DNA from 4 places in the Terrabacter sp. Soil811 genome. Region 1 is predicted to be linked to each of the others. Evidence: riboswitches for the same ligand, from Rfam matches in the RefSeq annotation. Region 1 holds a riboswitch; each other region holds the start of a gene.
The links. A riboswitch is a leader RNA that binds a small molecule or an ion and turns the genes downstream of it on or off. The one in region 1 is predicted to bind S-adenosylmethionine.

Region 1 (5,406 bases):
CCGCCCCACGGCTCGTCGTGCCCCTCCGGCCACGCGGGCTCGACGAGGTCGACGAGGACGAGCCCGGCCGCCGTGATCTCCCGTACCCGGTCGCCCACCGTGCGGTGGTGCTCGACGTAGGTCGCGTGGCCCTCGTCGTCCTGCTCGACGTAGGGCGTGCGGTCGAAGTAGGAGTGGCGCGCCGTCAGCCCGGCCGGCCCCGGGTCGTCGGGGAAGGCCCACCGCACCGGGTGGGTCGTCGAGAAGACGAAGCGCCCACCGGGGCGCAGCACGCGGGCGGCCTCCGCCATGACGACGTCGGAGTCCGCGACGAAGGGCACGACGCCGTATGCCGTGAAGACGGTGTCGAAGGACGCGTCGGCGAAGGGGAGGGCGCGTCCGTCGCACTGGGCGAACGGCACGCGGGTGGCCGCGTCGGGGCTGTCGCCGAGCGCTGCGTTGACGGCCACGCCGGTGGCGACCATGCCGGCCGACAGGTCGGTGGCCACGACGGTCGCGCCGTGGGCCGCGAGCCAGCGGGAGCACTGCCCCGAGCCGGCGCCGATCTCGAGCACGACCTGGCCGGCCGGGTCGCCGAGGAGCCGCGCCTCCTCCTCGCGCAACCGCTCCGGCCCCCAGACGAAGTCCGTGTCGCCGAGGAACGACCCGTGCTCGACGTAGTACGACGCCGCCTCGCCGTCCCACCACGTGCGGTTCGCGGCGGCGGTCTCGTCCGGGGGAGCGGGACGGCGGGTGGCCTCGGTGGGCGTGCTCACGGCATACGTGCTCTCTTTTGACCGGCTGGTGACAGCGCGGATAGGATTGCCGAGCACACCCGTGTGCGCACGATCAATGTTGCACCTGTCCACAAGGCATCGAGGCGCGGGCCGTCAGGTCCACCGCCCCGAGGTCCCCAATCTAACTGTCCACAATCGGAGTTCCTACTACATGACTGCCAACACGGTCGAGAAGACCGCGCCTGAGATCGCCATCAACGACATCGGCTCTCAGGAAGACATCCTTGCGGCGATCGACGCCACCATCAAGGACTTCAACGACGGCGACATCGTCGAGGGTCGCATCGTCAAGGTCGACCGGGACGAGGTCCTGCTCGACATCGGCTACAAGACCGAGGGCGTCATCCCCTCGCGCGAGCTGTCCATCAAGCACGACGTCGACCCGGGCGAGATCGTCAAGGTCGGTGACGAGGTCGAGGCCCTCGTCCTCCAGAAGGAGGACAAGGAAGGCCGTCTGATCCTGTCCAAGAAGCGTGCGCAGTACGAGCGCGCCTGGGGCACGATCGAGAAGGTCAAGGAGGAGGACGGCGTCGTCACCGGCACCGTCATCGAGGTCGTCAAGGGTGGTCTCATCCTCGACATCGGCCTCCGCGGCTTCCTGCCCGCCTCGCTCGTCGAGATGCGTCGTGTCCGCGACCTCCAGCCGTACGTCGGCAAGGAGATCGAGGCCAAGATCATCGAGCTCGACAAGAACCGCAACAACGTGGTCCTGTCGCGCCGTGCCTGGCTCGAGCAGACGCAGTCCGAGGTGCGCACGACGTTCCTCAAGGAGCTCCAGAAGGGCCAGGTCCGTTCGGGCGTCGTGTCCTCCATCGTCAACTTCGGTGCGTTCGTGGACCTCGGCGGCGTCGACGGTCTCGTCCACGTCTCGGAGCTGTCGTGGAAGCACATCGACCACCCGTCCGAGGTCGTCGAGGTCGGCACCGAGGTCACCGTCGAGGTGCTCGACGTCGACATGGACCGTGAGCGTGTCTCCCTGTCGCTGAAGGCGACGCAGGAGGACCCGTGGCAGCACTTCGCTCGCACGCACGCCATCGGCCAGGTCGTCCCCGGCAAGGTCACCAAGCTCGTCCCCTTCGGTGCGTTCGTGCGCGTCGAGGACGGCATCGAGGGCCTCGTCCACATCTCCGAGCTGGCCGAGCGCCACGTGGAGCTGCCGGAGCAGGTCGTCAACGTCGGCGACGAGATCTTCGTCAAGGTCATCGACATCGACCTCGAGCGTCGTCGCATCTCGCTGTCGCTCAAGCAGGCCAACGACCAGGCCGTCGCGGCGTCGGAGTTCGACCCGACCCTCTACGGCATGGCCGCCGAGTACGACGAGCAGGGCAACTACAAGTACCCCGAGGGCTTCGACCCGGAGACGAACGAGTGGCTCGAGGGCTTCGACGCCCAGCGCGAGAAGTGGGAGCGTCAGTACGCCGACGCCCACGCTCGCTGGGAGGCCCACAAGGCCCAGGTCGACGCCGCGACGAAGGCCGACGCCGAGGCTGCGGCCAACGCCGGCTCCGCGACGTCGTACTCGTCCGCGACCGGTGACGTCGCCGAGGCCGGCGACGCCGACCGCAGCGAGCGCGCCCCGCGCAACGCCCCGGCCCCGGTCGAGGGCACGCTGGCTTCGGACGAGGCGCTTGCTGCGCTTCGTGAGAAGCTGACGGGCAACTGACGCCAGTCACTGCTTGGAGCGACACGCTCTGAAAGAGCCCCGGACCCTGTGGGTCCGGGGCTCTTTCGTGTCCGCTGTCTCAGGATGCAAGAAGGCTTCAGGTTTATTTCCGACTGAATTACTAGGAATTGATTGGCCGAAGCATCGCGGTGATCACACGAATGATGTTGTGGCACATGGCAATTCGCTCGACAGGCGGTGCGGGGTAGAAGCCCCAAGCAGGGGAGAATGCGCCCATATCGGCGATTGACGGGGCGTCGGCGGGCTTCGTAGTGTCATCGACAGGTCAAGAGTTCCAGTGCCAAGCCCCGGCTCGCTGGACAGCAACCCTCCACCGCGGCGGGGTGCTCCGGGTGAGGACCAGGCCGTCGCCAGCAGGCGACGGCAAGCGCGGACTCGAAGTGGTCGGGTCCAGGACCGAGGAGCCGACATGGCGCGCACGACGAGCACCCACCTCGTGCTCCGCCGCCACGTCGACCTGCTCCGCGTGTCCAGCGCGCTCTGTCGTCCCTGACGACGTCCTGGCCGCCGAGACCTCGGCCGGCCGGTCGGCGCCCGGCCCAACGGTGACCCCGGGGGGCCCGGACGCCAGCACGCACCCACGCGGCCGCCGCCGCTCCCCGCCACCCGTTCGGTGACGGGTGCCCGAGCCATCCCTCCAGGAGCCTCACGTGCCATCCCTCTCCACGGTCCGGCGCTCAGCGCCGCCGACCACCACATCGTCATCGTCGTCCTCGCCGCCTTCGCCGGCCGAGCCCACGGCGGGAGCGTCGACGTCCGCCCTCTCGGCCGCCCCGGCGCGGGCAACCCACTCGGTCCCGCCGTCCGGAGGCGGGCCGGTCCTCACCGTCGTCCCGCGCCGCAACCCGTGGACGTGGGTCGGCGTCGCCGGCGTCGGCCTGCTCCTGGCGATGTTCGTCAACGGCCTCGTCACCAACCCCGGCTGGGACTGGGCGACCTTCGGTCGCTACTTCGCCACCGAGACCGTCATCCGGGCTCTCGGCACGACGATCCAGCTCACCGTCCTCGGGACCGTGGCCGGCTTCGCCCTGGGGCTCGTCCTCGCGGCCATGCGACTGTCGTCCAACGCGTTCCTGCGGACCGTCGCGTGGGCCTACATCTGGGCGTTCCGGTCGATCCCGCTCATCGTCCAGCTGCTCTTCTGGTTCAACATCGCCTACCTCTACCAGACGATCAGCGTCGGGCTGCCGTTCGGGCCGTCCTTCGGCAGCGTCGAGACCAACGACCTCTTCGGGGCCCTCGGCGCCGCGGTGCTCGGGCTCGCCCTGCACCAGGCGGCCTACGCGGCCGAGATCATCCGCGGCGGCATCCTCTCCGTCGACGAGGGGCAACGCGAGGCGGCCTCGGCGCTCGGCATCCCGCGGCGCCGCCAGTTCGCGAGGATCGTCCTGCCGCAGGCGATGCGCTCGATCCTGCCCAACGCCGCCAACGAGGTGATCAGCCTCTTCAAGGGCACCTCGATCGTCTCCGTGCTCGCGATCCCGGAGCTCTTCTACCAGGTGCAGGTGATCTACGGCCGCAACTCCCGGGTCGTGCCGCTGCTCCTCGTGGCGACGGTCTGGTACATCATCCTCACGACGCTCCTGTCGATCGGGCAGTACTACGTCGAGCGGCACTTCGCCCGAGGCAGCGCCCGGTCGCTGCCGCCCACACCGCTCCAGCGGCTCCGGGCCCGGTGGGCCGGCATCGCGACCCAGGCAGCGCGTCGTCCCGAGGAGGTCGCCCGATGACCGCCGCCGTCGACCTCCGCGGCGTCACGAAGTCGTTCGGGGCCCACCGGGTGCTCGACGACGTCGACCTCGAGCTGGCGGAGGGCACCGTCACGGTCGTCCTCGGACCGTCGGGGTCGGGCAAGTCCACGCTGCTGCGCACCATCAACCACCTGGAGAAGATCGACCGGGGTCAGGTGCGCGTCAACGGGACGCTCATCGGCTACCGGCAGGTGGGTGACCGCCTCCACGAGCTGCCCGAGCGCGACATCCTGCGCCAGCGCAGCCGCATCGGCTTCGTCTTCCAGCAGTTCAACCTCTTCCCGCACCTCACCGTCCTCGAGAACGTCGTCGAGGCGCCGGTGTCGGCGCAGCGCCGCAAGCGCTCCGAGGTCGAGGTCGAGGCCAGGGCGCTGCTGGAGCGAGTCGGTCTGGCGGACAAGGCGGCTGCCTACCCACGTCAGCTCTCCGGTGGTCAGCAGCAGCGGGTCGCCATCGCCCGAGCCCTCGCGCTCCAGCCCGACGTCATCCTCTTCGACGAGCCGACGTCGGCTCTCGACCCGGAGCTCGTCGGCGAGGTCCTCGCCGTCATCAAGGAGCTCGCCCGCGACGGGGCCACTCTCGTCGTCGTCACGCACGAGGTCGGCTTCGCCCGCGAGGTCGCCGACACCGTCGTCTTCCTCGACGGCGGCCGCGTCGTCGAGCAGGGACCGCCCGAGCAGGTCATCGACCACCCTGCCCACGAACGCACGCGAGCCTTCCTCGACCGCGTCCTCTGACCGCACGCCACCACCCCACCCCCAACCCCTCCGGCCGTACCGGCCACCCATGACTCGCACCCCCCCCGGGTGCCGAGAGGAGTCCTCATGCCCGCACGTCCCCACCCCGTCCACCGCCCGACGACGTATGCCGTCACGGTCGTCGCCGTCGCCGCCGCGGTCGCGCTCAGCGCCTGCTCCGGAGCCGCCGAGGCCAGCTCGGGCGCGGCGGCCGGCTCGATCGCGCCGGCGGGCCCGGCCGTCAACACCTCGCCGGACCAGAAGCGCATCACCGCCACCACGGACGAGAAGGCCGCGGCCCTGCTGCCCGCCGCCATCCGAGAGCGGGGCACGATCACGGCCGCCAACGCCGGGGCGGGTGGCGGCACGCCCCCGCTCGTCTTCACCGCCGACGACGACAAGACCGTCATCGGCGTCGAGGTCGACCTCGCGCACCTCTTCGCCGACAAGCTCGGCCT
Region 2 (5,406 bases), 250 kb from region 1:
GGGGCGGCGGCCGCCTCGTCGTCGGTGGCTGCGGCGGCACGGGCCGGCGCCGCCTTGGCCGTCGTCTTCTTGGCGGCGGTCTTCGTCGTCGCGGTCGTCGTCCGCGTCGCGGACTTCGTCGCCGCGGCGGTGGTGCTGCGTGCGGTGGCCACAGTGCCTCCCTTGGTCCCTGTTCGGGTCTTCTTCGTCGTGCTGGAGTGCGGCGCGTCGACGACGATCTCGATGTCGTGGGCCTCGAGGGTCGTGAGGACCGGCTTCATCTGCTTCAGGTCGAGTCCTGCATCGACCTGGGCGCGCGCGATCTCCGTCCCGGTGATGGTGCCGCTGCTGCTGCCCTTGACCAGGAGCTGCATGATCGCCTCGTGCTGGAACACCTTCGGCAGGGTCTTGGGAGCTCCAGCGGTTGTTGCCTTAGGCACGGATGCAGTCGCCTTTCGTCACAGGTCTCGTCTGATGGTCGACCCGAATCCGGGCATGCACCATCACAACGAACGAGAATGGGGGTTGGTGCCGGAAGAGCTTGGCCTGTCGGAGTCGATCCCTGTTTCGAGCTCTCGGTGCGCCTCGTGCGATCCGGTACTCGGACATTATAAAACGGCGTACGCCCTCCGAGCGAACGCGCGTCCAACCCGCGTGCCGCGAACGGGCGTCCGGCCCGCACGAACCGGGCCGGACGACGTGCCGGAGAGGGCTCAGTCGCCCTTGACCGCGAGCACCGGGCAGCTCGCGTCGAGCAGGATGCGCTGCGCGTTGGACCCGAGGATCAGCTTGCCGACCGGGCTGCGGCGACGCAGGCCGATGACGATGAAGTCGGCCTTCTCCTCCTCGGCGACGGAGATGAGGTCCTCGGCGGGGTCGTTGCCCCGGACGAGCTGGCGCACCTCGTGCTCCAGGCCCTTCTCCTCGAGGAGCGTCTGCACCCGGGCGAGCTCGCTCTCGAACTGGCTGGCCTCGTTCGCGTCGAAGTCCTTGCCGCCCCGGTGGGAGCTGATGACGACGAGCTTCGCTCCACGCAGGACGCACTCCTCGGCGGCTCGCTTGAGCGCCGCGCGACCTTCCTTGGTGGCGACATAACCAACGACGATGGCCACTTTCCCGGACCTCCTTGGGACGGAAACAACCAGTGCTCGCACCGTACCCGATTACGAGGCGTCCGGCGCGTCCCGCGCGAAGTCTCACCGCGGCGTCGGCGACGCGGACGACGAGCGTGCGACAGCGCCGCCTGTCGGCGAACCGGCCCGGCGCGCAGATGGGTTCAGTCGCGGGGTCGTTCGAGCGCCTCACGGACGATGCGACCCACCTGGTCCTCCTCGATGAGGAAGCCGTCGTGCCCGAACTCCGAGGTGATGTGTGCGCGTCGGGACCCCGGCAGGGCGGCGTGCAGCTCGTCGGAGAGCCGGGGCGGGTAGAGGCGGTCGGTGTCGACAGAGACGATGGTGCACTCGGCGCGGACGCGCTCGAGGGCGGCCTCGAGCCCCCCGCGGTCGCGCCCGACGTCGTGCGAGTTCATCGCCTCGGTCAGCACGACGTAGGAGTTGGCGTCGAAGCGCCGGGCCAGCTTGCCCGCGTGGTGGTCGAGGTAGGACTCGACGGCGAACCGGCCGCGGTCTCCGGCGCGCAGCGGGTCCTCGCCGAGCTGGGCCTCTCGTCCGAAGCGGGTGCCGAGCTCGGTCTCGGTGCGGTATGTGATGTGGGCGATGCGGCGAGCCAGGCCCAGGCCGGTGTCGGGTCGCGCGTGGCCCTCGTAGTAGTCGCCACCCGCGTAGTCGGGGTCGTTGCGGATCGCCAGCAGCTGCGGCTGGCACCAGGCGATCTGGTCGGCGGTCGCGTACGCCGTCGACGCGAGCACGATGCAGCGGTCGACGTCGTCGGGGTGCGTCACGGCCCACTCCACCGCACGCATCCCACCCATCGAGCCGCCGACGACGGCCGCGAGGCGGCGGATGCCGAGCCCGTCGAGGAGGCGTCGCTCGACGGCGACCTGGTCGCGGACCGTGACGTAGGGGAAACGGCTGCCCCAGGGTCGACCGTCGGGCGCGGGGCTCGCGGGGCCGGTGCTGCCCTGGCACCCGCCTAGGACGTTGGACGCGATGACGAACCACCGCTCGGGGTCGACCGGTCCGCCGGGCCCGATGAGGGCGTTCCACCAGCCGGGCGAGGCGTGTCCGTCGCCGGCCTCACCGAGGACGTGGCTGTCGCCGGTCAGTGCGTGCTCGACGAGGATGACGTTGTCGCCGGCCTCGTTGAGCCGGCCCCACGTCTCGTAGGCGATGCGGACGTCGGGCAGCACTCCCCCGCGCTCGAGCTCGATGTCACCGACGTGGGCGAACTGCCGCCGCCCGACCGGGTCGCCGTCACGCCAGGCGCCGTCGGGCCGGCGGGGCTCCGGTGCCGTCGGGTCGACGTGGCTCGTCGCCGCACGGTCCCTCGTCGCCGAGTCGCCGGTCTGGCCGGTGCCAGCGGTCCCGGGCCGCGCACGGCGACGGGTGCTCTGCGTCCGGTGGGTGACGGTCATCGGGGTACTCCTCGGTCCTCGCGCTTGCACGCACCCGGGGACGGGGCGGCCTGGTCTTCACCCGGGGCACCCCACCGCGAAGGAGGGTTGCCGACCAGCGAGCCGGGGCTTGTCGCTGGTACTCATGACCTGCTCCAACCATACGCGAGGCCTCGCGGAGAGGCCGCGCGCCGTTCCACGACATGGACGGACGGCGCCGCCGCCGGAGACGCTCAGGCGCACTCCCGTGGCCGGAGTCCGACGTCGAGGGCGTGCCGCAGCAGCCGCCCCAGCCCGTCCTCGGGCTCCAGCTCGAGCGCACGGTCGACCGCGACCCCGGCGCGCGCACCGTCGCCGCACCACCACGCCATCGAGGCGAAGAGCGCCAGGACGGGAACCGCATGATCCGCCGGCGTGAGTCGGCAGACCTGCTCGAGGCGGGACAGGACGAGCCGTGGCGTCGCAGCCTCGTCCCACTCCTCCCAGCCGCTCGGGTCGGTGCCGTCACCGAGCCACGACTCGGGAGCCGCGTCGGGCGCTGCGGCGAGGCCGGCCCGAAGGTCGAGCGAGCGCGGTTCGTCCCGGTCCACCGACGCCTCGAGCGCCGCGAAGGTCCCGACGGCGTCCAGCTCGTCCAGCACCCGTCGTGCCTCGAAGACGTCGCGCCGCGGCTCGCCATCGTCCTCGTGGTCGTCCTCTTGGTCGTCCTCGTGGTCGTCCTCGTGGTCGTCCTCGTCGCTGTCGTTGTTGTCGTCGCCGGGGTCCTCGTCGTCGGTGTCGTCGTCGTGCCGGTCCGACGACGGCGGCCCGGCAGCCAGCAGCTGCAACAGCGCTCGGAGCGCGTCGGAGTCGCCCTCCTCGAGGTGTTCCTGCACGGGCGTCCCCGACCCCTCCGCGGTGTCGGGGTCGCCCGGCTCCGCGCCCGATCCCGGGGAGCGACCGGGCTCGGCGCCGTCGGGTGTCGGGACGCCGGCCGTCTCGTGGTCGCCCGCGGCCGGGGCGAGCCGGAGGTCAGGACCGAGCAGCACCCCGAGGAGGGCTGCGAGGTCGTCGGACAGGAAGTCGGCCGAGGCCATCCCGGGGCAGAGCCACGCCAGCAGGGCGTCATGGAAGCGCGGGTCACGGAGCGGACCTACGAGGGACGGGAGCCAGTGCTCGACGCCGTACCCCTCGATCTCGCCGTGCAGCACCCCTCCCCAGGCCACGAGGGAGTCGTGGACGAGGAACTGGCGGGCCGTCGGGTCGCCGCCGTCGAGGACCCCGAGCGCCGCGCCGGGTCGGCGCCCCCGTCCTGCCGGTCGACGGCGGCGACCCCGGGCGGGCTTCCGGTCCGTCCGGCTCGCCCGGGCCGGCGTCCTGCTGAGGGAGCCACCGGCTGCCACATAGCGGCGCTGCCAGTCGTCGATCGCGGCGGCAGCGAGGTCGTGCCGGGGCTCCGTGGGGGCGAGCGGCTCGACGAGCCTCGCCAACCCCTCTCGGTCCGCCAGGACGGAGTGCCCGAGCGCCACGTAGCTCGCGACGGCCGGCACGTCCGCCTGCTCCGGGAGGAGCCAGCCCTCCGAGGGGCAGCAGTCGCACCCGACCGAGCGCCAGCGCCCCTCGAGGACCGCGAGTCGCTCCCGGACGACGACCCGGTGGTCCTCGACGCCCGTGGCGAGCGCCTCGAGCAGGGCCAGCGACTCGTCGCGCACCTGCTCGAAACCCACGAGGGCCACCGACGACGGGGAACCCTGGAGCAGGGTCGGCACCGTCTGGGCGGCGGCCTCGGCGGCCAGGGTCTCGTCGACGAGATCGAGCCGCGCGACGAGCCCGAGCCGCTTGCCGTGGAAGCACACCACGACGACACTGCGCTCCGGCTGGAAGCCCAGGTGGAAGGGGATGATGGTCAGCAGCTCGGCCGGCCCGGACAGTGAGATCTTCGGCATGTCCCGAGCCTCGCGGCACGCACCGGGGACCGGCAGACCCCGATCGGCTCCTGTGGACCGAGTGCCTTTCGTGTCAGGGGGTGTGGATCGCGGACCCAGCGGCCGGGTTCACCGCACGCAGCACGGCGCAGCAGTACGCCGTGTCGCCGAGTGCGCTGGGCTCAGCGCTCGAGGCGCTTGCGCACCGACTCGAGGACGTAGTCGGTCGCGGCCTGGCGCGTCCCTTCCGGAAGTCGCGCCCGGTCGTCCCGACCCCGCCCGGGGTCACTGCTGGCGGACCTGCCCCTGACACGCGTGACGCGGCTGACGATGCGGCGGGGTGCAGCAGCCCCGGTGCTGTCACGGTCGCGGCGCAGTCCGTCCTCGGCACCTCCGGCCCACGCCCGGGTCGTCGGATCGCCCGGCACCGTGACCGGCTCACCGTGCACCGTCGTGCGCGACGCCTCGGTCGCCGGATCGCCACCCGGCGCCCCGCTCGCAGAACCACGCCGGGGCCGCGGGCGGTGCAGACCCTGACCGACCTCCCAGGCGATGAAGCGCTCGGTCTCCTCGAAGAATGCCTTGACCGCCCAGGAGATGACGACGGCGTCGTCGGCCGCGCCGATGACCGGCAGGACCGCCTCGGGCAGCAGGTCGACAGGCGAAGCGACGTAGGCGACCGCCCCTGCGACGAGCCCGAGCCGCTTGAGGGTCGTGCCGGCATACGTCCCGTCCACGGTGGCGCGCACCATGCGCGGCACGGCCTGCAGCCGCTCCGGCAGGCTGGGCGCGCCGGGTCGCGTCGAGGCGCGCACGACCGACGCGACGGTCGCGGCCATCTTGATCCGGGATGCGGGCTTCATGCCCGGCCCAACGAACGGGTGCCGCGTGCGATTCCCCGGCCCGGACGGCGATGCGCAACGGTGATCTGCGTGTCCCTCACGGTGAGGCCAGTCCAGCCGGTCGCTCAGCGACCGAAGGTCTCGACGGGAGGAAACTCCTTGGCCG
Region 3 (5,406 bases), on a different contig from region 1:
TCTTGGGGTTGGTGATGATCGGCGTGATGAGGTGCGGGATGCCTTCGTAGGCCGTCAGCTCGACGCGCTTCGGGTCGACGAGGATCATCCGGACCTCCTCGGGCGTCGAGCGCATGAGGATCGAGGTGATCATCGAGTTGACGAAGCTCGACTTGCCCGATCCGGTGGCGCCCGCGACGAGCAGGTGCGGCATCTTCGCGAGGTTGGCGATGACGTAGGCGCCCTCGACGTCCTTGCCGACACCCATGACCATCGGGTGCTCGTTGGTGCGGGCCGTGTTGCTGCGCAGCACGTCGCCGAGGGACACGTTCTCGCGGTCGAGGTTCGGGATCTCGATGCCGATGGCGGACTTGCCCGGGATGGGGCTGAGGATGCGCACGTCGGCCGAGGCAACGGCATACGCGATGTTCTTGGAGAGCGCGGTGACGCGCTCGACCTTGGTGCCCGAGCCGAGCTCGACCTCGTAGCGCGTGACCGTCGGGCCGCGGGTGAACCCCGTGACGGCGGCGTCGATGTCGAACTGGTCGAAGACGTTGGTCAGCGACTCGACGACGCGGTCGTTGGTCTCGCTGCGCGTCTTGTGCGGCGGCCCCGGCGTCAGCATCGCGTGGTCGGGCAGCTGGTAGGTGATGTCGCCGCCGAGACTGAGCTGCTCGACGCGAGCCGGCAGGTCGGACATGGGCGGGGGGATGAGCTCGGCCTTGGGTCCGACCTTGCTCGTGTCGGGCGCCCCGAGGGTCTTCGGGTCGGTGGCGTCGATGACCTTCTCGCCGCCCTTCTCGCCGCCGGGACGGGGAGCCAGCAGCCCGGGAGGCGTCGGGCGCTTCTCGCCGGGTCGCAGCTGCGTGGTCGCCTCGTCCTCGAGGGCCTTCTGCGCGGCCTGGCGGAACGCCTCGTCGCCGTCGCGGTCGGCGAGGTCGACGGCCTTGCGGCGCGCGCGCTTCACCGCTGCGGCAGGGGCGTCGAGCGCCTCGTCGGGCTGCTCGTCGACGTGGTCGCGGTCGATGACGAGGGCGCGCAGCTGGCGCAGGCGGGTCGGGATCATGTTGACCGGCGTCGCCGTGATGACGAGCAGGCCGAAGAGACCGAGCAGGACGAGCAGGACGAGCGCCCCGTAGGTCGAGACGGCCGCCGCGAGCGGGCTCGAGGCGAGGAAGCCGAGGATGCCGCCGGCGGCACGCATGCCGTCGGCGCCGTCGGGCGGGTTGGGGATGCCGTCGGCAAGGTGCGACAGACCGCACGCGGCGAAGGTCAGGGCGATGGTGCCGACGACGACGCGGTTGGTCGCCGCGTCGTCCTGGGGAGCTCGAAGCATGCGCAGGCCGAGGGCGAGCAGCACGAGCGGGACGGCGTAGGCGACGCGGCCGAAGGTGCCGGCGAAGACGGCGTGCACCACCTGGCCGAAGGTGCCGGAGACGCCCCACCACTCACGCGCGGCGACGACCACGGCGAGCGCGATGAGCGCGAAGCCGATGCCGTCGCGGCGGTGCTCCGGCTCGAGGTCGGCGGCGCTGTGCCCGACGCGGCGCACCGCTCCCCCGGCCATGTGCGAGACGCCCATCCAGGTGTTGCGCATCGCGCCGAACGGGAAGGGGAGGCCTCCGCCCCGCGTCTTGGACGCGGTCTTGGCGGCGGGCTTGCGGGCCGCGGGCTTGCGCTGCGCGGGCCGGCCGCCCCGGGCTGCGGGAGGGCGTGACGAGGCGCTGCCCGCGGACCCCTTGGCGCGGGTGGCCGCGGCGGAGCTCGAGCGCTGGCTGGTGGACGGACGTGACGCCATGCTCGCACCGTACGTCAACGCACCGCTGAACTCACGCGTCACACGCGCAACAGGGCTGACCAGTCGGACGCGGCTGCCGTATGCCGTGGGCGCGCCCGTCACCGTCCCGCGAGGTCCCCGGCGGGGTCGGCGTCTCAGATCGCGACACCCGGGGACCGACCGGTGGACAGCCGGTGACCGACCCCTTTATCGTCGTGCGCAGGTCATGAGTGCCAGTGACAAGCCCCGGCTCGCTGGCCAGCAACCCTCCTCCGCGGTGGGGTGCTCCGGGTGACGACCAGGCCACCCTCGGTCTGAACGCGTGATCGAGGTCGGCAAGCGCGGACCTGCACCGGGTGGGTCCCATGACCCAGGAGCACTCCCATGTCGGTCCTTCCCTCGACGCACCCAGCGGCCTCCCTCTGTGGCGGCTCCCCCGCACCCGTCGTGCGCACCCGCGCCCTGCACGTCGTGCCCGAGGCGCGCACCCTGCCCACCGTCGTCGGCGCCGGACTGCGCGTGCCCACGCTCCACGGCGACACGGCATACGCCAACCTCGACCACGCGGCCTCGACGCCGGCGCTCGAGACGGTCCAGGCGGCCGTCGACCGCGCCCTCGAGACCTATTCCTCCGTGCACCGCGGCGCCGGGTTCGCCTCGCGGCTGACGAGCGCGTGGTACGAGCAGGCCCGCGCCGAGGTCGCCGCCTTCGTCGGCGCGCGTGAGGGCGACTCCGTCATCTTCACCCGGACGACGACCGACTCGTGGGCCCTGCTGAGCAAGGCGCTGCCGAGCCGCACGACGGTCTTCGTCTTCGGCACCGAGCACCACTCGACCCTGCTGCCCTGGGGCCGCTTCCGCACCGTGCGCCTCCCCGTCCCGCAGACCGTCGAGGACGCGCACGCGCTGCTCGAGGAGGCGCTGACCGACCACCCGTCGCGCCACCGCCTCGTCGTCGTCGCGGCCGCCTCGAACGTGACGGGAGAGGTCTGGCCGGTCGAGCGCTTCGCCACCCTGGCGCACGAGCACGGCGCCCGGATCGCCGTCGACGCGGCCCAGCTCTCGGCGCACCGCACCATCGACCTCGCCGCGTGGGACGCCGACTACGTCGCGTTCTCGGGGCACAAGACGTACGCCCCCTACGGCGCGGGCGTCCTCGCCGGGCGCTCCGACTGGCTCGACGCCGGCAACCCCTACCTGCTCGGTGGCGGCGCGACGCGCTCGGTGACCGAGGACGGCACCACGTGGGCGACCGGGCCGGCGCGCCACGAGGGCGGCAGCCCCAACGTCATCGGAGCCATCGCCCTCGCCGCGGCCTGCTCGACGATCAGCCGGCACCGCGACGCCATCGAGGAGCACGAGACCCGCCTCCTCGAGCGGCTCCGCGCCGGACTCGACGACGTCGCGGGCGTCGAGGTCCTGTCGATCTTCGGTGACGACAGCGACCGGGTCGGCGTCGTCGCCTTCACCATCGACGGCTGGGACTCCTCGCTCGTGTCGCAGGTCCTCTCCGTCGAGCACGGCATCGGCGTGCGGGACGGCAAGTTCTGCGCCCACCTGCTCGTCGACGAGCTCCTCGAGGACCCGTGGGGCGAGCGTTCCCCCACCGCGGTCCGCGCCAGCATCGGCCTCGGCAGCACGCTCGAGGGCGTCGAGCGTCTCGTCGCCGCCGTCGCGCGGCTCGTCGAGCAGGGCACCGACGCGGAGTGGTCGCTCACGGAGACCGGATGGGCGCTCGAGGGCACCGACCCGCGCGACGTCGAGGTCGAGCGACCCTGGTGACCGCGGACGTACGCCGCTGAGCGGGTCCGTGCCCGAGCGCGGGCGCGCGGTCGGTGCGCTCGAACGCTCAGGGTCGGGTCAGCGCGCCGGCAGGGCGTAGCTCGCCCAGACCGCGGCGTGGTCGGCGCGATTGAGAGCCACCTGCCCGGCCTCGACGACCGTGAGGCCGCGGCTCAGCAGGTGGTCGAGCTGGACGAAGGCCGGAAGCCGGTTGCCCGCGAAGGGCCAGGTGCGCACCCACCCCTGTCCGTCGGTGCGCTGCGCGTCGTCGAGGCCCGCGGCGAGGTCGCGGAAGCCGGGGTGGCCGAAGCCGGCGTTGAAGTCGCCGGCCATGACGAGGAGCTCGTCGCCGTCGAGACGCTGCTTCCACGACTGGAGCGCCCGCAGGCCCGCGCGCCACTCGACGGTGTCACCGCGCAAGGGCGCCGTGGGATGGGCGACCTTGAGACGCACCGTGCCGTTGGGCACGGTCACGTCGACCTCGGGCTGGACGCTCCGGGTGCCCTCGAGCGCCGGGTCGGTGCCGAGGCTGCGCACCGAGAGCGGGTAGCGCGACAGGACCATCGTCCCCGTGTAGGTGCTGGCCCGGGCGACGCCCTCCCGCTGGCTGAAGTAGTCGGCCGCCCCTTCGGCGTCGAGCCGCCGCAGGATCGCGGGCGTCGCCTCGGTGAGCACGAGGACGTCGACGGAGTGAAAGCGCACGGCGTCCATGAGCTGGCCGGCGTTGGCCGACCCGATCCAGACGTTGGCCGACATGACCGTGAGGTCGCGGTCGGCCTTCGGCGAGGAGGTGGCCCGGAAGGCCGGCGCCGCGACCGTCGCCGCCACGACGAGCGCGACGACGACGGGGACGAGCATCCACCACCGCCGTAGCACGAGCGTCGCCACGGCGAGCAGGCCCAGGCCGATGACGACGAAGGGCCCTGCCGTCTGGAGCACGACGACGACGTATGCCGTCGAGTCGTACCAGCGCAGCGCCCCGACGGCGACGAGCCCGAGCAGGACGACGCCGATGACGACGTCGACCCAGCGCCGGCGGGGACGACGCCCGGCCGGCTCCCGCGTCGACGACTCGGCGGGCTCCCCCGGACGACCGGAGGGCCCGTCGTGGCCGTCGTCGCTGTCGAGGTGCCCCCGGTCGGCCTCCTGCACCGTCACGTCAGGCCTGCAGCACGACCGGGATGATCATCGGCCGGCGGCGGATCTTGCCACCGACCCACGAGCCGACCGCGCGCCGGATGACCTGCTGGAGCTGCTGGTCGTCGCGGACACCCTTGGCGACGGCCTCCTCGATGGCCCGCTCGACCTTGGGGATGACCTGCTGGAAGATCTCGTCGTCCTCGACGAACCCGCGGGCCGTGATCTCCGGGCCGCTCGCGATCTTGCCGGTGGCCGCGTCGAGCACGACGACGCAGGTGATGAAACCCTCGTCGCGCAGGATCCGACGGTCCTTGAGCAGCGCCTCGTCGGCGCCGCCCACGCTGCTGCCGTCGACGTAGACGTAGCCGCACTCGACGACACCGGTCACCTCGGCGACCCCGTTGACGAGGTCGACGACGACGCCGTCCTCGGCGAGCACGACGTTGTCCTCGTGGACGCCGGAGGCGATGGCGAGCTGGGCGTTGGCATACATGTGCCGCCACTCGCCGTGCACGGGAAGGACGTTGCGCGGCTTGACGATGTTGTAGCAGTAGAGCAGCTCGCCCGCGCTGGCGTGGCCCGAGACGTGCACCTTGGCATTGCCCTTGTGCACGACGTTGGCGCCGAGGCGCATGAGGCCGTTGATGATGCGGTAGACGGCGTTCTCGTTGCCGGGGATGAGGCTGCTCGCGAGCAGCACCGTGTCGCCGGGGCCGACGTCGATGCGG
Region 4 (5,406 bases), on a different contig from region 1:
GGGTCTCTCCGGCTCCCTTGGCGGCCTCCTGGGACAGGATCATCGTGCCGGGGAAGCCGTAGAGCGAGGTGAGCCCGATCGCCACGGACATCGACACGCTGTAGCCGAGCAGCTTGCCGACAAGAGCCGAGAAGCTCGCGATCCCGACGATCCCGAAGGCGAAGGCGATGAGCAGCGGCACGGCCAGCGCTGACACGTCGCTGGGCTTCACCGTCGCCAGGGGTCCGAAGACGAGGATCATGATGGCGATCATCATGAGACCGAAGGCGTCGATGCCCGACAGGACCGACGGCTTGAAGATCCCCGTCGTGCGCAGGCCGATGCCGAAGAGCAGGGCCACGACGAACGTGTTGAGGATGCCGTCGGTGACGTTGTTGATGCCCAGACTGATGAGCACGACGACCCCGACGATGAAGAGGGTGCCGGCCGTCGTGCGGAGGGCGCCGGGCAGCTTCGTCTCCGGCACGGGCTCGGCGGGCGGCGTGGCGCCGTCCCCGCTGCTGCCGGCGTCGCCCTTGCTGCCGCCGCCATCGCCCCCGCCGCTGGCGGCGGCGGCCCCCGCGGCCACCACCGGCGCCAGCGTGCCCGCTCGGTACTCCTCCTTCAGCCGGGCGGCCTCGCGGCGCAGGATGATCGAGGTGAGCGGGAAGCCGATGAGCCCCTGGAGCGCGGCGATGAGGACGGGGAAGACGGCGATGCTCGTCAGGCCGACGCCGAGGGCCGCCTCCTGGACGATGAGGACCGAGATGGTGCCCCCGCTCAAGGCGCCGGTGCCGGCGATCACGAAGTCGAGAGCCTGCGCATAGCCGTCGGCCGCGGAGCCCGTGATCCGAGGCCCGAAGATGAATCCGGCCAGCAGCAGGGCAAGTCCGATGCCGATGACAGTGGCGATGCCGACGAGCAGCGTCTTCCACTGCTTCTTGAAGTCGTCGAGGCTGATCATGGTGCCGAGGTGGACGATGACGAAGCCGACGACGACGCCGGCGAGCGCGAGCAGGCTCGAGCTCGCGAGGAGGTCCTCGGGGAAGATGTCGGTGAGGAAGCCGACGAAGAAGATGATCGAAGCGACGAAGAGCGAGGACAGCAGCGACCTCGTCTTCTTCGCGACGAGGTCGCTCACGGTCCAGACGAGCATGACGATGACGAACGCGAGCACCGGGTTCACAGCGGCCTCATCTTCCTCGTGGTGGCGGGCTGGTCGTCTCCCGATCGTGCCGGGGGAGCGGGGCGTGCCGATTCCCCCTCCGTGGGTGATCGGCACCGATCTGCAGACCCCCTCAGCCCTGCTGCCAGGCGGGGTCGCAGGAGAGCTCGACGTTGATCCAGGTGGCCACACTCAGGTGGCGCAGCCGCTCGGTGACGGCCTGACGGGCCGGGTGCTCGATCTCGGGGGGAGGCCTCATCTCGAGCAGCTCGCGCAGCATGGTCCGGACGAAGCCGACCGGGGCCGGGAGCACCATGAGTGACACGACGATGACGAGCACCGGGTCGACGAGTTTTGACGCGGTGTCCTTGACGTCACCAGCGGGCAGCACCGTCACGACGAGGAACCCGACGGTCCGTGGCCTCGGTGGCATCTCAGGGAGTGGTCGCCCGCTATCCCTACCAAATAGGTATGTTATCTTCTCTGCAGGTCATGAGTCCCAGCGACAAGCCCCGGCTTGCTGGGCGGCAACCCTCCTCCGCGGTGGGGTGCCCCGGGTGAGGACCAGGCGTCGACCCCTCGGTCGACGCAAGCGCGGGCTCGACGAGGGCCCCACGGACACAAGGGTTCCCATGACGCACACCACCGAACGGCGATCCCGCGGCCACGCCCTGTGGGCTCACCGCCGCCGGCACGTCGACCTCTCCCGGGTGAGCAGCGCCCTCTGTCGGGACTGACGACCAGACGACCGCATGCGCAGTGTCGGCAGCCCCACTGGGTCCTGCTGTGGCGCGCGGCGTCCCCGTAGTCCGTCTCGACCCACCCGCACACCTTCAGGAGCCTTGCCATGCCTCTGCGCACCCGCCCCGACCGGACCACCGCCCTCACCACGCTCTCTGCGCCCGGCACCGGGACGCCATCGACGTTCGCACCACGGACCGCCGTCAACCTCGCGGAGACGGCTCGGCGCCTCGCGGGCGACCGTGCCCTCTGGGCCGGCCTCGTCGACTTCGACCCCATCAGCCGCTACTACGCCCGGATCGCCGCCGAGCCCGACCACGAGGCCTGGCTGCTCACCTGGCTCCCCGGCCAAGCGACGGAGTGGCACGACCACGGGCAGAGCGCCGGCTCGTTCGTCGTCCTGCAGGGACAGCTGAGCGAGCGCGTCGCCGATCTGGACGGTCCCGACCGGACCCCGCAGGTCGGTGTGGACGTCGGCCGGCTGCGGCCCGGCCAGCAGCGCACGTTCGGACATCGCTACGTGCACCACGTGAGCAACGAGGGCCCGGACCCGGCGGTGAGCCTGCACGTGTACTCCCCGCGCCTCACCGAGATGACCACGTACGCGCTCACCGGCACGAACCTCCGGCCGATCGAGCTGCAGCAGAAGGGAGTCGACTGGTGACTGGCCTCACTCCGAACGCCACGCCGATCCACCTCGCCGTCGCCCTCGACGGTGCGGGATGGCACCCGGCAGCGTGGCGCGAGCCTGGTGCGCGGCCGGACGACCTCCTCACCGCCCGCTACTGGGCCGACCTCACCACCACGGCCGAACGCGGCCTGCTCGACTTCGTGACGATCGAGGACAGTCTCGATCTCCAGTCGGCGGACCCCTTCTCCGACGACGTCGACACGCGCACCGACCAGGTGCGCGGGCGGCTCGACGCCCTCCTCGTCGCAGCCACGGTCGCGCCCCTGACGCGGCACGTCGGCCTCGTCCCGACCGTCACGACGACCCACACCGAGCCGTTCCACGTCTCCAAGGCCGTCGCCACCCTCGACCACGTGAGCCACGGTCGTGCTGGCTGGCGGGTGCAGGTGGGTGGCACACGCGGCGAGACCGGCAACGTCGGTCGTCGCACCCTCCCCCCGATCCGACGGGACCTCGCCTCCAGTCCCGAGGGCCGCGCTGCCGTGCGCGAGCGCTTCGACGAGGCTGCCGACCACGTCGAGGTCGTCCGGCGGCTCTGGGACAGCTGGGAGGACGACGCCGAGATCCGCGACGTCACGACCGGGCGGTTCGTCGACCGGGACCGGCTGCACCATGTCGACTTCGAGGGCCGGCACTTCAGCGTCCGAGGCCCGTCGATCACGCCGCGACCACCACAGGGGCAGCCCGTCGTCACCGCCCTGGCGCACCAGACGATCCCGTACGAGCTGGCGGCCCGGTCGGCGGACGTCGTCTTCGTGACGCCGCACGACGACGAGCAGGCCGCGAGCATCCTCGGCGAGGTCCGAGGGGCAGAGGCGCGGGTCGGGCGCAACGCCCGTCCCCTCACGGTCTTCGCCGACCTCGTCGTGGTCCTGGGGAGCACGACAGACGCAGCCCGGACCCGGCGACGGCGGCTCGACGAGGCCGCGGGGTCGCCCTTGACGTCCGATGCCCACGTCTTCACGGGCACCGCTGCCGACCTCGCGTCGCTCCTGCTCCGTTGGCACGACGTCGGCTACGCCGGCTTCCGGCTGCGTCCGGCCGTCGTCGTGGGCGACCTCACCGCGGTCGTGGACGAGCTCGTGCCCGCGCTCCAGCGCGCTGGGGCCTTCCGGACGGCATACGACCCCGGCACGCTGCGCGAGCGCCTCGGCCTGTCCGTCGCCGTGAACCGCTACGCCGCCGCGTCGGCGTGAGAAGGGAGCTCCCATGACGCAGCACCGCAAGCAGGTCATCCTCGGCGCCCACTTCCCGGGGGTCAACAACACGACGGTGTGGAGCGACCCGGCCTCGGGCAGCCACATCGACCTGTCGTCGTTCACCCACTTCGCGCAGACGGCCGAGCGCGGCCGGTTCGACTTCCTCTTCCTCGCGGAGGGGCTGCGGCTGCGAGAGCAACGAGGTCGGATCCACGACCTCGACGTCGTCGGCCGGCCCGACACGTTCACCGTCCTCGCCGCGCTGGCTGCGGTGACGCAGCACCTCGGTCTCGCCGGCACGATCAACACGACGTTCAACGAGCCCTACGAGGTCGCGCGCCAGTTCGCGACCCTCGACCACCTGTCCGGAGGACGCGCCGCGTGGAACGTCGTGACGAGCTCCGACGCCTTCACGGGTGAGAACTTCCGGCGCGGAGGGTTCCTCCCGCACGCCGAGCGTTACGAGCGCGCCGAGGAGTTCATCGCGACGGCCCGCGAGCTGTGGGACTCCTGGCCGGTCGACGCGGTGCGGGCGGACGGGGCCGACTTCCTGTCCGATGCCTCCGCGGGGACCTTCGAGCACCGCGGCAAGCACTTCGACGTCGCCGGCCGCTTCACCGTGCCCCGGAGCCCACAGGCCCATCCCGTCGTCCTGCAGGCCGGCGACTCGAGCGACGGCCGCGAGCTCGCAGCGCGCAGTGCGGACGCCATCTTCAGCCGCCACTCCACCGGGGACGGCGCGCGCGAGTTCTACCGCGACGTCAAGGGACGGCTCGAGCGCTACGGCCGGCGGCCGGACGACCTCAAGATCCTCCCGGCTGCCACGTTCGTGCTCGGTGACACCGACGCCGAGGCCGTCGCCCGGGCGGCCGAGGTGCGGCGCCAGCAGGTGAGCCCGCAGACGGCGATCCTCCTGCTCGAGCAGGTCTGGAACCGCGACCTGTCCGACTACGACCCTGACGGCCCGCTGCCGACCGTCGACCCGATCGTCTCCGACGCGTCCTCGATCGTCCGCGGCCGCGCCCGGCAGGTCGGTGACCCCGCTGCCGAGGCGGCCCGCTACCGAGCCGTGGCCGAGGCCAAGGGGCTCAGCATCCGCGAGGTCGTCATCGAGCTGACCGGTCGCCAGACCTTCGTCGGCTCACCGGAGACCGTGGCCCGCGCCCTCGAGCACGCCGTCGCGACCGAGATCAGTGACGGCTTCATCCTCGTCCCGCACATCACCCCGGGCGGACTCGACGAGTTCGCCGACCGGGTGGTGCCGCTGCTGCAGGAGCGCGGCGTCCTGCGCCGCGACTACGCCGAGGGTGCCACCCTCCGGGATCACCTCGGCCTGGGGCCAGCGCGGCCCGCATCCGACTGGGGGACAGGGGTGTCGGCCGCTCACGGTGCGTCGGCCGAGCCCCTGCGGACCGGCGTCAGGGCGAGCGCGTGACGGCGACGCCTGCGGCCGCTGGCACGGTGGTCGAGGTCGTCGAGCTCGTCGGCAACCCGCGGGTCGGCTCGCGCACGCGAGCCCTGGCGGACCTCGTCGTGCGCTCGCTAGCCGAGACGGTGGAGGCGGACGGACGAGCCGCGCCGGACGGCATACGCCTGGGGGTGCCCGTCGTCATCGAGCTGGGCGACGCGGT

Region 2: another riboswitch for S-adenosylmethionine. It lies ahead of metX (homoserine O-acetyltransferase MetX); the one in region 1 lies ahead of ASH01_RS24050 (putative leader peptide).
Region 3: another riboswitch for S-adenosylmethionine. It lies ahead of ASH01_RS19995 (aminotransferase class V-fold PLP-dependent enzyme); the one in region 1 lies ahead of ASH01_RS24050 (putative leader peptide).
Region 4: another riboswitch for S-adenosylmethionine. It lies ahead of ASH01_RS06015 (cysteine dioxygenase); the one in region 1 lies ahead of ASH01_RS24050 (putative leader peptide).

What each region holds. Positions count from the first base shown of each region.
Region 1 is NZ_LMSX01000008.1:707,933-713,338, forward strand. It holds gene ASH01_RS13655 (class I SAM-dependent methyltransferase) at 1-755, opposite strand, end outside; gene rpsA (30S ribosomal protein S1) at 928-2,439, shown strand; SAM riboswitch class IV at 2,724-2,836, shown strand; gene ASH01_RS24050 (putative leader peptide) at 2,870-2,953, shown strand; gene ASH01_RS13665 (amino acid ABC transporter permease) at 3,111-4,190, shown strand; gene ASH01_RS13670 (amino acid ABC transporter ATP-binding protein) at 4,187-4,948, shown strand; gene ASH01_RS13675 (ABC transporter substrate-binding protein) at 5,036-5,406, shown strand, end outside.
Region 2 is NZ_LMSX01000008.1:453,202-458,607, reverse strand. It holds gene ASH01_RS12595 (RNA polymerase sigma factor) at 1-353, opposite strand, end outside; gene ASH01_RS12590 (universal stress protein) at 693-1,091, opposite strand; gene metX (homoserine O-acetyltransferase MetX) at 1,256-2,515, opposite strand; SAM riboswitch class IV at 2,531-2,645, opposite strand; gene ASH01_RS12580 (DUF4192 domain-containing protein) at 2,728-4,419, opposite strand; gene ASH01_RS12575 (YkvA family protein) at 4,581-5,261, opposite strand; gene ASH01_RS12570 (EcsC family protein) at 5,366-5,406, opposite strand, start outside.
Region 3 is NZ_LMSX01000011.1:204,582-209,987, forward strand. It holds gene ASH01_RS19990 (FtsK/SpoIIIE family DNA translocase) at 1-1,777, opposite strand, end outside; SAM riboswitch class IV at 1,979-2,104, shown strand; gene ASH01_RS19995 (aminotransferase class V-fold PLP-dependent enzyme) at 2,141-3,538, shown strand; gene ASH01_RS20000 (endonuclease/exonuclease/phosphatase family protein) at 3,617-4,696, opposite strand; gene ASH01_RS20005 (ribonuclease J) at 4,698-5,406, opposite strand, start outside.
Region 4 is NZ_LMSX01000002.1:63,361-68,766, forward strand. It holds gene ASH01_RS06005 (hypothetical protein) at 1-1,165, opposite strand, end outside; gene ASH01_RS06010 (hypothetical protein) at 1,278-1,577, opposite strand; SAM riboswitch class IV at 1,633-1,745, shown strand; gene ASH01_RS06015 (cysteine dioxygenase) at 1,992-2,549, shown strand; gene ASH01_RS06020 (LLM class flavin-dependent oxidoreductase) at 2,546-3,772, shown strand; gene ASH01_RS06025 (NtaA/DmoA family FMN-dependent monooxygenase) at 3,786-5,210, shown strand; gene ASH01_RS06030 (NAD(P)H-dependent oxidoreductase) at 5,207-5,406, shown strand, end outside.